3 regions of the Kitasatospora cineracea genome follow, and region 3 is predicted to be linked to each of the others. Evidence: riboswitches for the same ligand, from Rfam matches in the RefSeq annotation. Region 3 holds a riboswitch; each other region holds the start of a gene.
The links. A riboswitch is a leader RNA that binds a small molecule or an ion and turns the genes downstream of it on or off. The one in region 3 is predicted to bind cyclic di-AMP.
Positions count from the first base shown of each region.

Region 1: linked by a shared signal. The riboswitch ahead of EDD39_RS15080 (C40 family peptidase) and the one ahead of EDD39_RS28620 (glycoside hydrolase family 16 protein) in region 3 are both predicted to bind cyclic di-AMP.
Region 2: linked by a shared signal. The riboswitch ahead of EDD39_RS12705 (M23 family metallopeptidase) and the one ahead of EDD39_RS28620 (glycoside hydrolase family 16 protein) in region 3 are both predicted to bind cyclic di-AMP.

Region 1 is NZ_RJVJ01000001.1:3,306,251-3,310,673, forward strand. Features, by position in the region: gene EDD39_RS15075 (C40 family peptidase) at 172-1,209, shown strand; cyclic di-AMP (ydaO/yuaA leader) riboswitch at 1,587-1,743, shown strand; gene EDD39_RS15080 (C40 family peptidase) at 1,754-2,833, shown strand; gene EDD39_RS15085 (C40 family peptidase) at 3,042-4,088, shown strand; gene EDD39_RS15090 (gluzincin family metallopeptidase) at 4,316-4,423, shown strand, end outside.
Region 2 is NZ_RJVJ01000001.1:2,771,627-2,776,049, forward strand. Features, by position in the region: gene EDD39_RS12695 (PP2C family protein-serine/threonine phosphatase) at 1-501, shown strand, start outside; gene EDD39_RS12700 (hypothetical protein) at 959-1,153, shown strand; cyclic di-AMP (ydaO/yuaA leader) riboswitch at 1,559-1,678, shown strand; gene EDD39_RS12705 (M23 family metallopeptidase) at 1,684-2,703, shown strand; tRNA gene EDD39_RS12710 (tRNA-Gly) at 2,848-2,921, opposite strand; tRNA gene EDD39_RS12715 (tRNA-Pro) at 3,071-3,144, shown strand; gene tig (trigger factor) at 3,348-4,423, shown strand, end outside.
Region 3 is NZ_RJVJ01000002.1:471,993-476,415, forward strand. Features, by position in the region: gene EDD39_RS28610 (SUKH-4 family immunity protein) at 1-33, opposite strand, end outside; gene EDD39_RS28615 (hypothetical protein) at 135-584, shown strand; gene EDD39_RS28620 (glycoside hydrolase family 16 protein) at 592-1,770, opposite strand; cyclic di-AMP (ydaO/yuaA leader) riboswitch at 1,784-1,912, opposite strand; gene EDD39_RS28625 (esterase/lipase family protein) at 2,298-3,551, opposite strand; gene EDD39_RS28630 (guanyl-specific ribonuclease) at 3,754-4,149, shown strand; gene EDD39_RS28635 (MoaF-related domain-containing protein) at 4,241-4,423, shown strand, end outside.

The sequences.
Region 1 (4,423 bases), on a different contig from region 3:
GGCCTGCGGGCGGCCGGGGTGTGACGGTCCGGTGAAGGGGGGCGGGGAGGTGGAACCGGAAGCCCCCGGGAGTGGACGCGGGGGCTGGGACTTCACTAGGGTCTGGCGTCAAACCTATATTCCGGACCATCACTCGTCGGGGTGAGTCCAGCAGGAAGAAGGAGCTCACCCTTGGCCTCCCACCGCCGTCCCAAGCAGCCGAGCCGTGCGCGGATCTCCGTGTTCACCGCCGCCGCCGCGACCGCGGTCGCCCTGACGGCCCAGGCCAGTGCGCACGCCGCGCCGGCCCAGCCGAACAAGGACGAGGTCAAGGCGCAGGTCGACAAGCTGCTCGAGGAGCAGGAGCAGTCGGCCGAGAAGTACAACGGCGCCAAGGAGCGGGCCGACCAGCTGCGCAAGCAGGCCGACGACCTGCAGGACCAGGTGGCCCGCGGCCAGGAGCAGCTGACCGAGCTGGCCTCCGGGCTGGCGGCGGTGGCCGGCGACCAGTACCGGCAGGGCGGCGTCGACCCGTCGATGCAGCTGATGCTCTCCTCGGACCCGGACCACTACCTCACCCAGGCCACCTCCTTCGGGCAGGCGGCCAGCACCCAGGCCGAGACGCTCAAGTCCCTCAAGGACCAGCAGCGCCGCCTGGACCAGCAGAAGCAGGAGGCCGCCCAGGTCCTGCACGAGCTGGACAGCCAGACCCAGGCGCTCAACGACGCCAAGAACGACGTGCAGAGCAAGCTCGCCGAGGCGCAGAAGCTGCTCTCCAAGCTGAACGCCGCGGACCGCGCCGCGATCCTCCAGGGCTCCGGCGGCACCGCCTCGCGCAGCGCGGACCGGATCGACCCGAAGAGCCTGCCGCCGGCCAGCGGCTACGCCGCGACCGCGGTGGCGGCCGCGCTCAGCAAGCAGGGTTCGGCGTACGTGTGGGGCGCCACCGGCTCCAGCACCTTCGACTGCTCCGGCCTGATGGTGTGGGCGTACAAGCAGGCCGGCGTCTCGCTGCCGCGCACCTCGCAGTCGCAGGGCAGCTACGGCACCAGCGTGGGCACCGACTGGCACAACGCGCAGCCCGGCGACCTGGTCGTCTACTACGGCGACCGGCACCACGTCGGCATGTACATCGGCAACGGCCTGGTGGTGCACGCGCCGCGCACCGGTGACGTGGTGAAGACGATGAAGGTCGACACCCTGCCGATCTCCACCATCCGCCGGGTCTGAGCGGGGCGGGCCTGACGGCCCAACGAATCGGACAAACGCCCCACCGGGCAACAATTGACGCGTCGTGACACGCCCGGGCGGCTCGCAATCACCCTGTGATTCGAGACACGCCCGGGTGTGGTGTTTCCCGGGTGAATGGCGGGAAACGCTGTGCTCGGGGTAAGGAATCGATCACGTTCGGTCAGATTTACCGGGGTGTTTGATTCAGAATCAGATTTTTTTCCGACAAGGATTTGAACGGATCACGGATCGGTTACTAGGGTCGTGCCTCGACCACCGCAGTGTCGATCGCCCAAGGGGGGCGGCGGCGGAGGTCGCCGCCGAGTCCGTGACGCAGCGGGCAGACCGTCAACACCGGGTCTGCCGACGGGGATACCCCTGTGGGGGTGCTGTCGAACGGAGCCGGGGAACCACGTTCCCCCGGGGTGAATCGGCGCCCGGTCGACCGCCGCGCGCGGTCGGTGAAGCGCCGTAGGGCATCTCTTCCGGCCCGAACCCGTCAGCTCACCCGGTAGGCGGTGTGAGGAAGAAGGAGTCCGCCTTCGTGGCGTCCCATCGCCGTCCCAAGCCCGTCGGCCGTGCCCGGGTCTCGATTCTCACTGCCACCGCCGCCGCTGCCGTGGCGCTGTCCGCCCAGAGCGGTGCGCACGCCGACCCCGCGCCGACCAAGGACCAGGTCAAGGCCCAGGTCGACGAGCTCAACGAGCAGGCCGAGGTCAAGACCGAGGCGCTGAACGCCTCGGTCGAGAAGCAGCAGGCGCTGCAGCAGCAGGTCGGCCAGCTCCAGGACCAGCTCGCCTGCCAGCAGGAGCACGTCACCACCGCCCGCGAGGCGCTGGCCGGCATCGCCGCCGAGCAGTACCGCACCGGCAGCATGCCGCAGACCATGCAGCTGATGCTCTCCAGCAGCCCGGACACCTTCCTCGGCCAGGCCGGCGCGCTGAACGCGGTCGGCTCCACCCAGGCCGACCTGCTGAAGACCTTCAAGGACGAGCAGGCGCAGCTCGACGCGCAGCGCAAGGAGGCCGAGTCCAAGCTCGCCGAACTGGACACCACCACCAAGGCCCTCAAGGCCGACAAGGAGGACGTCCAGGCGAAGCTGGCCAAGGCCCAGGACCTGCTCAACACGCTGACCCAGCAGGAGCGCGAGCAGCTCGCCGCCGCCGAGGCCAAGGCCGCCGACGACGCCCGGGCGAAGGCCGACGCCGCCCAGCAGTCGCAGCGGGCCTCCCGCGACACCGCCCGGGTCGAGCTGAACGCCCCGGCGTCCTCCAGCTTCTCGGGCAACGCGGTCGGCGCGGCCGTCTCCAAGCTCGGCAGCTGGTACTCGTACGGCGCGGCCGGCCCGAGCACCTTCGACTGCTCCGGGCTGATGCAGTGGGCCTACAAGCAGGCCGGCGTGTCGATCCCGCGGACCTCGCAGGCGCAGGCCGGGGCCGGTACCAGCCTGGGCACCGACATCTCCAAGGCCCGCCCGGGCGACCTGATCATCTACTACGGCGACCAGCACCACGTCGGGATGTACGTCGGCAACGGGCAGATCATCCACGCCCCGCACACCGGCGCGCAGGTCCGCTACGAGTCGGCGACGGTCATGCCGATCAACCGGATCGTCCGGATCTGACGCTCCGTCGGAGCCGTCGGCCCGGTACCCCGCACGGGGTGCCGGGCCGTTTCCGTTCGGGTGTCCGATTCATGGTCAAATATTCGGTGCTGTCAGGGTTTGGACTGGATCGATCCGACTCGCTAACCTCTGCCCCCGGGCCCCCGCGAGGACGGCCGTCCGACCGCGGACGGCGGCGGAGGCCGGTCGCAGAACGGAGCCGTCGCGCGTGTCCGTGCCCCGCCGCACCCCACTGCCCGGCGTCCAGCGCCTCGCCCGGGCCCTGGCGCTCACCGCCGCCGCCACCAGCGCGCTCGGCCTGACCGTCGGCGGTGCGCACGCCGAGCCCGCGCCGACCAAGGACCAGGTCAAGGCGCAGGTCGACCAGCTCTACGAGGAGGCCGAGCGGGCCTCCGAGCAGTACAACGCCGCGCTGGAGCAGCAGCGCCGGCTGCAGGCCGAGGCCGGCACCCTGCAGGACCAGGTCGCCGCCGGGCAGGACGAGCTGAACCGGCTGCGCGGCGACCTGGGCGCCGTCGCCGCCGCCCAGTACCGGGCCCAGGGCATCGACCCCGCGGTCCGGCTGATGCTGGACCAGGACCCGGCCGGCTACCTCACCGGCGCCCGCTCGCTCGAACAGGCCACCGCCCGGCAGGGCGACCGGCTGCGCGACGTGGCCGAGCGGGCGCGCCGGCTCGACGAGCGGCGGCACGAGGCCGGCGCCAAGCTCACCGAGCTGGAGCAGGCCCGGCAGCGGCTGGCCGCCGCCAAGGACGACGTCCGCGAACGGCTGGCCAGGGCCCAGCGGCTGCTGAACGGCCTCGCCCCCGCCGACCGGGCCGGGATCGCGGCCGACGACGCCCGGGCCGCCCGGCGGCGCGCCACCCGCGGCACCGACCGGATCGACCTCGGCGACCAGCCGCCCTCCTCCGACCGGGCCGCCGCCGCGCTGGCCGCCGCCATCTCGAAGATCGGCTCCCCGTACGTCTACGGATCGACCGGCCCCGGCACCTTCGACTGCTCCGGTCTGATGTACTGGTCATGGCGGCAGGCCGGAGTGACCCTGCCGCGGACCTCGCAGGAACAGGCCTCGGCCGGCCGGCGGGTGAGCCTCGCCGAAGCCCGGCCCGGAGACCTGGTGATCTTCTTCAACGACAGGCACCACGTCGGCATGTACGCCGGTGGGGGCGTCGTCGTGCACGCGCCCCACCCCGGCGCCCGGGTCCGCTACGAGAGCGTCAGCGCGATGCCGGTCAGCTCGGTGGTACGGATCTGAGCCTCGTCGACGAACCCCTGGTCACCGACCTGACGACGGCCGGCGGGCCGCCGCGGGCCGGTGCTCCGCTGTCCCGGCGGGCCGCCCTGCTGCTGGCCGCCGCCGGGGCCACCCAGCTGTCGCTGCCCCTGCTGCGGCCCGGCCGCCCGGCCCCCGCCGCGCCCGCCGAGGCGCCCCCCGGGCTGCGGGAGACCGCCGTCCGGCTGCTCGGGCAGCGGGCCCGGGCGGTGGCCGGGCGGGACACCGCCGCGCTGCTGGCGGTCTCCGCGGACGGCTCCGAGGAGGCCGACCGGGACCTGCTGGCCCGGACCGCCGGGCTGCGCTTCGCCGAGTAC
Region 2 (4,423 bases), on a different contig from region 3:
CTGCTCTCCGGCGCCTTCGGCGGCCTGCTCGGCTCGCTGCCCGCCCACGACTTCCTGCCCGCCGCCAACGGCTACCTGCTGCGCCAGGACTGGGCCGAGGGCTTCGCCACCGCCGTCCACCTGGTGGTCGACCTGGACACCGGCGAGTACGAACTCCTCTCGGCCGGCCACCTGCCCGGCATGCACCGCCTGGCCGGGGCGGGCCACTGGGAGGTCAAGGAGGCCGAGGGCCCGCTGCTCGGCGTCTACGACGGCGCCAAGTTCGAAGGCGTGCGCGGTACTTTGGGACCCGGCGACGTGCTGATGCTGTGCACCGACGGCATGGTGGAGGTCCCCGGCCGGGACCTGGGCGAGGGCATGGACCGGCTGATGGGCGAGGCCGACCGGCTGGTCGCCACCATCCCGGCGGCCGGCCGCCCCGGGGCCGCGGTCCGGCTGATCGACAGCGTGGCCAAACACGTCAACGACGACCGGGCGGTGCTGCTGGTCTGGCGCCGCTGAGCCCCGCCGGGGCCGCGGTCGAGCGGCGTCGGGGCGGTGGCGGTGCGACGGCGGTGCGGTGGCCCGGAAGCGCTGCCGGGTGCGGGGGAGCGGTGTGCACGGAGTGCCCACGGAGTGTCAAACCCGGGCGTTGATCTTCGGCCAATTCCGGTGCCCGGCCCGGCCGGTGGGCCGCCGACCGGCCTGCCTGCCGGTTTGCCGCCCGGGCCGCCGCGGACCGCCTCCCGCCGACGCTCCGTCAGAACCCGTCCGCTATCGTCACGGTCGGCGGAAATCAGTCCCACCACCCGGGTTGGAGCCCCCGGCGACGGGGCAAGTCCTTTACGCAGTCCGCACGAGCGACCACACTGAGTCCGGATGGAGTGGTGGGGACACGGGGGGCAGGGGCCGGTTTCCGCCTGGAGCCGTCGGCGGTTCCGACCTGAATCCCCGCCACGAATCGAGGAAGTGAGTCCCGGTGGCCTTCTCCGTCTCCGCCCTTGTCCTGTTCGGCGTCATCGTCGCCATCTTCATCCGCAACAAGCAGATGAAGGGCGGGCACGCCATCGTCGCCGCGCTGTTCGGCTTCATGCTCAGCCAGTCGACCATGGCCGGTCCGATCCAGCAGTTCCTCAACTCGGTCTCCAAGGCCATCGCCGGCATCGCGGGCTGACACCCCGCCGGCACCGGGGGGAGCGCGTTCCGAGGGGCGGGGGCACCCCCGTTCCGGACCAAAGTCCCGCCCGCGGGTGACCAGGGTCACCCGCTCCGTCACGCCAGGTCAGCGCCCGGGCGCATACGGTGGCCGAAGTCGCCCACCGTATGTGGTTCGTGGGCGCATCGTCATGATCCCGTACGCGCACCGCAGCCCGCCGTCGGCGGAGCGTGACCTGGCGGACCGTCAGCCCCCTCCCGAGCCCGGGACCGGGGCCTACCGGCGCTTGCCAGCTCCGCGAACCGTGGGTTTTGCTTCCTCCGCAGCCCGGACATCGGCCGGGCTGGCCGCCGAGCGGAACGCCTAGTCCTGCCGCCGCCCGGTGCCGACCAGAGACCACGCCACGGCAGGAGCGGGGGAACCACAGGTAGTACGCCGGACCCGGAACGCACGGGGACGGCTCGGGGTGAAGCCGCGGAGACCGCGGCCGGGCAACTCTCGCCCGAACCCGACAGCTCACCTCGCAGGCGTCGGAGAGGAACAGCTTCATGTCCGCTCAGGGCAAGCACCGCAAGCCGCGCCTGGCCACCGTCGTCCGCATCGCCATCGCCGCCGGCGTCGCCGGCGCCGCGGTCGGCCTCCCGGTCACCGCCGCCTCCGCGCACACCGCCGACCAGCACGACGGCGGCCGCCAGTGGGCCAACGTCTCGGTCGACGCCACCCCCGTCGCCGACACCACCGGCTCCGCCGCCCAGCAGGCCGCGGCCGAGACCTACAAGGTCGCCTCCGGCGACACCCTCTCCAAGATCGCCGCCGCGAAGAACGTGGACGGCGGCTGGGAGAAGCTCTACCAGGACAACCGCTCGGTCATCGGCGGCAACCCGAACCTGATCTACCCGGGCCAGCAGCTGACCGTCAACGGCCAGGCCGCCGCGGCGACTTCGTCCGCCCCGGCCGCCTCCTCGGACGCCGCGGCCCCCGCCGCCGCCCCGAAGACCTCGACCAAGTCGAGCAGCACCGGCACCGCGAAGGCCAAGGCGCAGACCCAGACCCAGACCCAGGCCCCGGCTCCGACCCAGAAGTCGACGTCCTCGTCCTCCTCCTCGTCCGCCGCGAAGTCGTCGACCGCCACCACCTCCGGCAGCTCCGCCGCGAGCTCCTCCTCCGGCTACGTCGCCCCCGCACCGGGCAGCGTCACCACCGGTTACAAGGTGGCGGGCTCCAGCTGGTCCAGCGGCTACCACACCGGCATCGACTTCCCGGTCTCCACCGGCACCAGCCTCAAGGCCGTCGCCAACGGCACCGTGGTCTCGGCCGGCAACGGCGGCGCCTACGGCAACCAGGTCGTCATCAAGCTCGCCGACGGCAAGTACGCCCAGTACGCGCACCTCTCCTCGATCTCCGTCTCGGCCGGCCAGTCCGTGACGGCGGGGCAGCAGATCGGCCTGTCCGGCGCCACCGGCAACGTCACCGGCCCGCACCTGCACTTCGAGATCCGCACCACCCCGGACTACGGCTCCGACATCGACCCGGTCGCCTACCTGGCCGCCCACGGCGTCAACGTCTGACCCCCGGCACCACACCCCCGAAGGCCCCGCGCTCCGCTGCGCGGGGCCTTCGGGCTGTTCCCGGGTCCGGGACGGAGGGGAGAGGCCGCCCGCGGGGCGGGGAACGGCGAGGGCCCCGACCGCGTCGCGGTCGGGGCCCTGTCGTGGAGCGGGTGACGAGAATCGAACTCGCGTGACCAGTTTGGAAGACTGGGGCTCTACCATTGAGCTACACCCGCAGGAAAGCGCCCCGCCACCGCAGCGGTGGTGAGGACGGCCCCAGCGTACCTGGTCGGGTCGGTGGATTGCACACTCCTTCCCCGTTGTCGGCTCGCCGATATCGCCCCGGTCGGGGGCGGGTCGACGTGTACTCTTCTGCTCGGCACCACGGGGTGTGGCGCAGTTTGGTAGCGCGTCCGCTTTGGGAGCGGAAGGCCGTCGGTTCGAATCCGGTCACCCCGACCGTGTGCGGCAGGGTCTCGTCGGTGGCGGGGCCCTGTTGTCGTTGCGGCCCGGCGCCGCCGTCCCCGCTCCCGTCCGCACCCAGGTGCCGGGCACAGTCGCTTTCGTGGTACCGGTAGGATGGACCGCTGGCGGTAGTACGGACAGCATTGCAGCCCCAACCGCCTATCGCCCTGACCGCAAGCCCCCTAGGAGACCCAACCGTGAAGAGCGCCGTCGAGACTCTGAACCCGACCCGGGTTCGACTCACCGTCGAGGTGCCCTTCGAGGAGCTCAAGCCCAGCCTCGACGCGGCGTACAAGAAGATCAACCAGCAGGTCACCGTTCCGGGCTTCCGCAAGGGCAAGATCCCGAACAAGGTGATCGACCAGCGCTTCGGTCGTGGCGCGGTGCTGGAGGAGGCCGTCAACGACGCGCTTCCGCGCTTCTACACGCAGGCCGTCGACGAGGGCCAGATCGACGTGCTGGGCCAGCCCGACATCACCGACATCGAGGGTGTCGAGAACCTGGCCGACGGCGGGGACCTCAAGTTCACCGCCGAGGTCGACGTGCGCCCCGAGGTCACCCTCCCCGAGTTCGCCGAGATCGCGGTCGTGGTCGACCCGGTCGTGGTCGGCGACGAGGACGTCGAGAAGTCCCTCGAGCAGCTGCGCGAGCGCTTCGCCTCCGTCAAGGACGTCGAGCGCGCCGCGGGCGAGAACGACATCGTGGTGATCGACCTGGAGGCCAAGGTCGACGGCGAGGTGCCGGAGGACGGCACCGCCACCGGCGTGAGCTACGAGATCGGCTCCGGCCGCCTGCTGGACGGCATCGACGAGGCCGTGGTCGGCCTGTCCGCCGGCGAGTCCAAGACCTTCACCACCACCCTCAAGGGCGGCACCCAGGTCGGCAAGGACTCCGAGGTCACCGTCACCGTGACCACCGTCCAGGAGAAGGAACTCCCCGAGCTGGACGACGAGTTCGCGCAGCTGGCGAGCGAGTTCGACACCCTCGAGGAGCTCCGCGCCGACTCCGTCAAGCGCCTCGAGCGCATGAAGGAGTTCGACCAGGCCACCCAGGCCCAGGAGAAGGTCCTCGACGAGCTGCTCGCGCGGGTCGAGATGGACTACCCGGAGAAGCTGCTCGCGGACGAGATCGGCACCCGCAAGCACAACCTGGAGCACCACCAGCTGGAGCCGATGGGCCTGACCCTCGACACCTACCTCGCCTCCCAGGACAAGTCCCGCGAGGACTACGAGAAGGAGACCGAGGAGCAGGCGAAGAAGGGCATCAAGACCCA
Region 3 (4,423 bases):
CGCTGCCCCGCCCGCATCCCCCGCAGTTCCCATGCGCCCCACGCTACCCGCCGCCCGGCGTGGTCCGACGGGGCGGTCCGGGTGCCGCGGCTACGCTGGGTGCACGACTGACCGCGCTCCGCCGGAGGCCCCCCGTGCACCGTCTCCCCGCCCTGCTGGCCGCGCCCCTGCTCGCCCTGGGGGCGCTGGGCGCGGCCGCCGCCCCCTCGGACTCGGACCTGCGGGTGGTGCGGCTGGATCCGGACCCGGTGGCGCCGGGCGGGGTGACGACGGTGCACGCCTTCGTCGCCAACGGCGGTCCGCAGACGACGGGTTCGCCGTTCACGGTGGTGGTGGAGCTGCCGCCGGGCTTCGCCCCGGAGGGGCCGTACTTCCCGTCCTCGTGCACGGCCGCCGGGCGGACCGTCAGCTGCGTGTTCCCGGCGGGCCTGCCGCCGCTGCGGTCGGCGACGGCGCTGGTGCCGGTGCGGGCGGACGCGCAGCTGCCCCACGGCCTGCGGACCGTGGGGCAGCTGCGGGTGGTGAGCGCGGACGACCGCGTCCCGGCGAACGACCGGACGGCGTTCGCGCTCACCGTCTCGTGAGGGACCGTCAGCGGTAGACCCGCAGGTAGTCGGCGCTGAACGAGACCGGCGCGCTGCCGCTCGCCGCCGGGTGGTACTGGCCGGCGCTGAGCGACAGGTTGAGGATCGGGTAGGCCGACCAGTTCGCGCCGACGCCGGTGCCGTCGGAGAACACCTTCGCCCCGTTGACGTACCAGTCGACCGAGTCGGCGCCGTAGTAGGTGCCGACGGTGACCCAGCGGTCGGGGGCGATCGCGTTGGCGTCGGTGTGGTACTTCAGGCCGGAGCGGATCCGGTTGGAGAGTTCGAGCAGGTTCGGGTTGTCCGGGTGGTACTCGAAGCTGTCGATCTCGTTGTTGCCGTCCTTCCAGGTCCACAGCGCGGGCCAGGCGCCGGTGCCGGCGGGCAGCTTCACCCGGGCCTCGATGTAGTCGCCGGTGCGGACCTGGAAGCCGTCCTTGCTGTACTCGGTGGTGAGCAGGCCGGTGTCCCAGGCCTGCTTGCCGTTCTCCAGGGTGTGCGCGGAGGGGGTGGCGGTGAAGGTGGCGACGCCGCCGGAGACGGTGACGGCGGACGGGGCCAGCCAGTCCAGCTTGTTGTCGTCGGGGTTGTGGCTGCCGTAGCGGTAGGCGCTGCTGCGGTCGCCGGTCCACTTGCTGCCCCAGGCGATCGGCCCGGAGAACTCCTCCGACCAGGTCAGCGACTTGCCGGGGACGGGCGCCTGGCCCGGGGCCGGGTCCGGCGCCGTCGGCGTGGTGGGCGTGGTCGGGGCCGTCGGCGCGGTCGGCGCGGTGGTGGCGCCGGCGACGGTGAGGGTGCGCGAGGGCAGGTTGTGCCAGCCGCCCGCGGTGTCCTGCCAGAACCCGAACTGGGTGTAGGTGCCGGCCGGCAGGGTGCGCGCGCCGGTGGTGACGGTGACGCCGCCGGAGCAGATCCGGACGTTGCTCGCGCTGCCGGGGAAGTCGAGGTTGGCGCCGGCCGCGTCGCGGATGCCGACGCCGACGGTCTTCGCGGTGAAGCAGCGGTTCGCGTGCAGGGTCAGCGAGGCGGTGCTCGCGCTGCCGGCGGTCATCCCGGCCGGGGCGAGCCGGTCCTGGACGACGGTGGTGGCGGTGGCGGCGCCGGCGGGTCCGGCGGCCAGCGGCACGCCGACCAGCGCGGCGGCGCCGGCCAGCACGCCGAGGCGGGCGGGGGTGGCAAGGGGCATGGGTCGCATGGGACGGGTTCCTCCGCGACGCCTGCGAGGTGAGCTGTCGGGTTCGGGCGCCGAGGCCGCCCGGCCGCGCGCAGGCGCGGCTTCACCCCGAGGCCCTGTCCGGTCGATCTTGTCGGATCGGCGCGCGACGTCGGGCGCCCGGCTGGGAGTGCCGGCCCGACGCCCTCGTACTGGATGTACTCGGGTGTTGGGCCGGTGCTTCCAGCCGAAGGGGGCACCTCCCAGCCCCCCTTGGGGCTGGGGGAGATCCGGCGTCGCGCGCCCGGCAAGATCGGCCGGACAGGGCCGAACCGCACCCGGGCCCGCCGGGCAGGGGCGGGGGAAGGCGCGGCGTACTGCCGTGGGTCCCCCGCTCCCGCCCGTGGTCTGTTGCTGTGGGACGACGCCGTCGGTCGGGCGGGATTCGGCGTCCCGTCGGCGGGTGCGTCCGGTCCTGGACGCACCCGCAGGCTAGGCAGATTGTCGCTTTGTCTCCAAGGGTCCGGGGCCCGCTGAGAGCACTCTCACATCGCGGTCCGTCATCCCAGCCAGGCGCTGACCTGGGCGGTCGCGGCGGGGGCCCAGGCGAGTTCCAGGTGGTTGAGGCCGCCGAGCAGCGCGGTGCCGCCGACCGTCGGGACGCCGGTGGTGTCCAGCGCGCTGGCGGTGAGCACCAGGCCGTCGCTGGGGCCGCGGGTCTCGTTCAGGATGCCGGGGATGTCCGCCGAGCCGCCCGCCAGCAGGTAGCCGGGCACGGCGGCCGGCACGCCGGCCCGCTGGAGCGGTGCGATCAGCGAGCCGGCGTCGATGGCGGCCTGGATGCCCTGCCCGGAGGTGTAGTAGCCCTGGCCGCCGTAGTACGTGGTCCACCAGTCCTGCATGGCGGTGTCGAGGCCGTAGCGGCCGTCCCAGCGGGCGAGCAGTTGGCGCTGGCCGGGGAAGCAGTCGTAGCCGCCGGTGGGCAGGACGCCCAGGCAGGGCTGGGCGGTGTAGGTGCCGTAGCAGGTCATGTACAGGTGCGGGGAGGGCGCGTTGGCGGTGCCGCCGCAGGCGGGCCAGGTGGCGAGGGAGAACGCCCAGCCGTGGGCGTAGCTGTAGTCGAGGCCGCCGTTGGGGCCGCCGAGGGTGACCAGCCGGCGGACGTCGCCCGCGTAGGCCCGGCCCCAGGACGGCTTGACCGAGGAGACGTAGGCGCGGGCCGCGACCTCGCCCTTGCTCCAGGCGACCAGGTCGACCTGGGCGGCGCCGGTGCGGGCCCGGACCAGGGCGAGCGCGTCGCCGACCGCCTGAGCCTGCTGCAGGTTGTCGCCCTGCTTGTGCGCGAAGCCGATGGCGAACACCCGGTGCCCGGCGGCGGCGAGCGCCTGCGCCATGCCGGTGGCGGGGCAGTTCGGCGCGCCGCAGCCGCCGCTCTCGCCGGGGTTCGCCCAGGCCCGGTCGGCGTTGTCGTTGGCGCCGTGCACCAGCAGCACCGGCGTGCCGGGGGCGGTGTCCCAGCCCTGGGCGCTGTACAGCAGGAAGCGCCCGGAGTAGGGGCGGGCGGCGCCGAAGTAGGTGACCCGGGCGCCGTCCTGGTCGCCGCGCCCGTCGGCGGGGTACTGCTCCTGCCGGAAGCCGGTGGTGGTGTCGAGGTAGCGCTCGACCTGGGCCCAGCCGTTGCCGGGGGCGGGGAACGCGGCCTCCCGGGTCAGGTAGCCGGGCGCGGCGGTGGCGGCGTGCGCGGGTGCGGGGCCGAGCGCGAGCAGCGCCGCGGCCAGCAGTGCGGCGGACAGGGACCTGAGCGGGTGGCGCACCGGGCCTCCTCGGACGGGGGTGACGGGGGGTCAGGTCACGGTAGGGGCGGTGGCGTCCGGGCCCCATGTGTCAGGACCACACCCCGCGGACGCCGCTGGTGGCGGTCCGGCACGCGGCGGCGGGGTGGTGCGGCGGTGGCCCGGGGATGAAGTGTTCGCGCCAAGGGTTCCGCCGGACCCGACGGGGCGTCACACTGCTGGCATGCGAATGACTCTACGCGCGTTGAAGATCCGTGCCGTCTCGGTCGCCGCCCTCGGCCTGCTGACCCTCGCCCCGACCGCCGTGGCCGCCGGCCAGGCGCACGCCGCCGTCAGCGGGAACATCTGCTACACGGCGCTGCCCAGCCAGGGCCGCGACACCATCCGCCTGATCGACGCGGGCGGGCCGTTCCCGTACTCGCAGGACGGCGTGGTGTTCCAGAACCGCGAGGGCGTCCTGCCCGCGCAGTCCACCGGCTACTACCACGAGTACACCGTGATCACCCCGGGCAGCCCGACCCGCGGCACCCGGCGGATCATCACCGGCAAGCTCCACCACGAGGACTACTACACGGCCGACCACTACGTGTCGTTCCGCCGCGTCGACTTCGGCTGCTGACCGGAGCCCCGGTCCGATAGGTTGGGCGGGTGCGGCCGGCCCGGTCGCGCCCGCCCGCCGATCCGACCCGCCCGAAGGACCGAGGACCTCCATGAACGCCCCCCTGCCGGGCTTCGCCGGCCGCACCTACCTCTTCGAGGTCGACAACGGCGCCTCCTTCCGCAACTCCTACTCCGCGGACGGCACCCGGCTGCGCTGGGAGGGCCTCGGCGAGTCGGCCGGCCAGTACGAGGACGTCCCGCTGCACGTCGCGGCCGTCGCCCCCGGCGTCTGG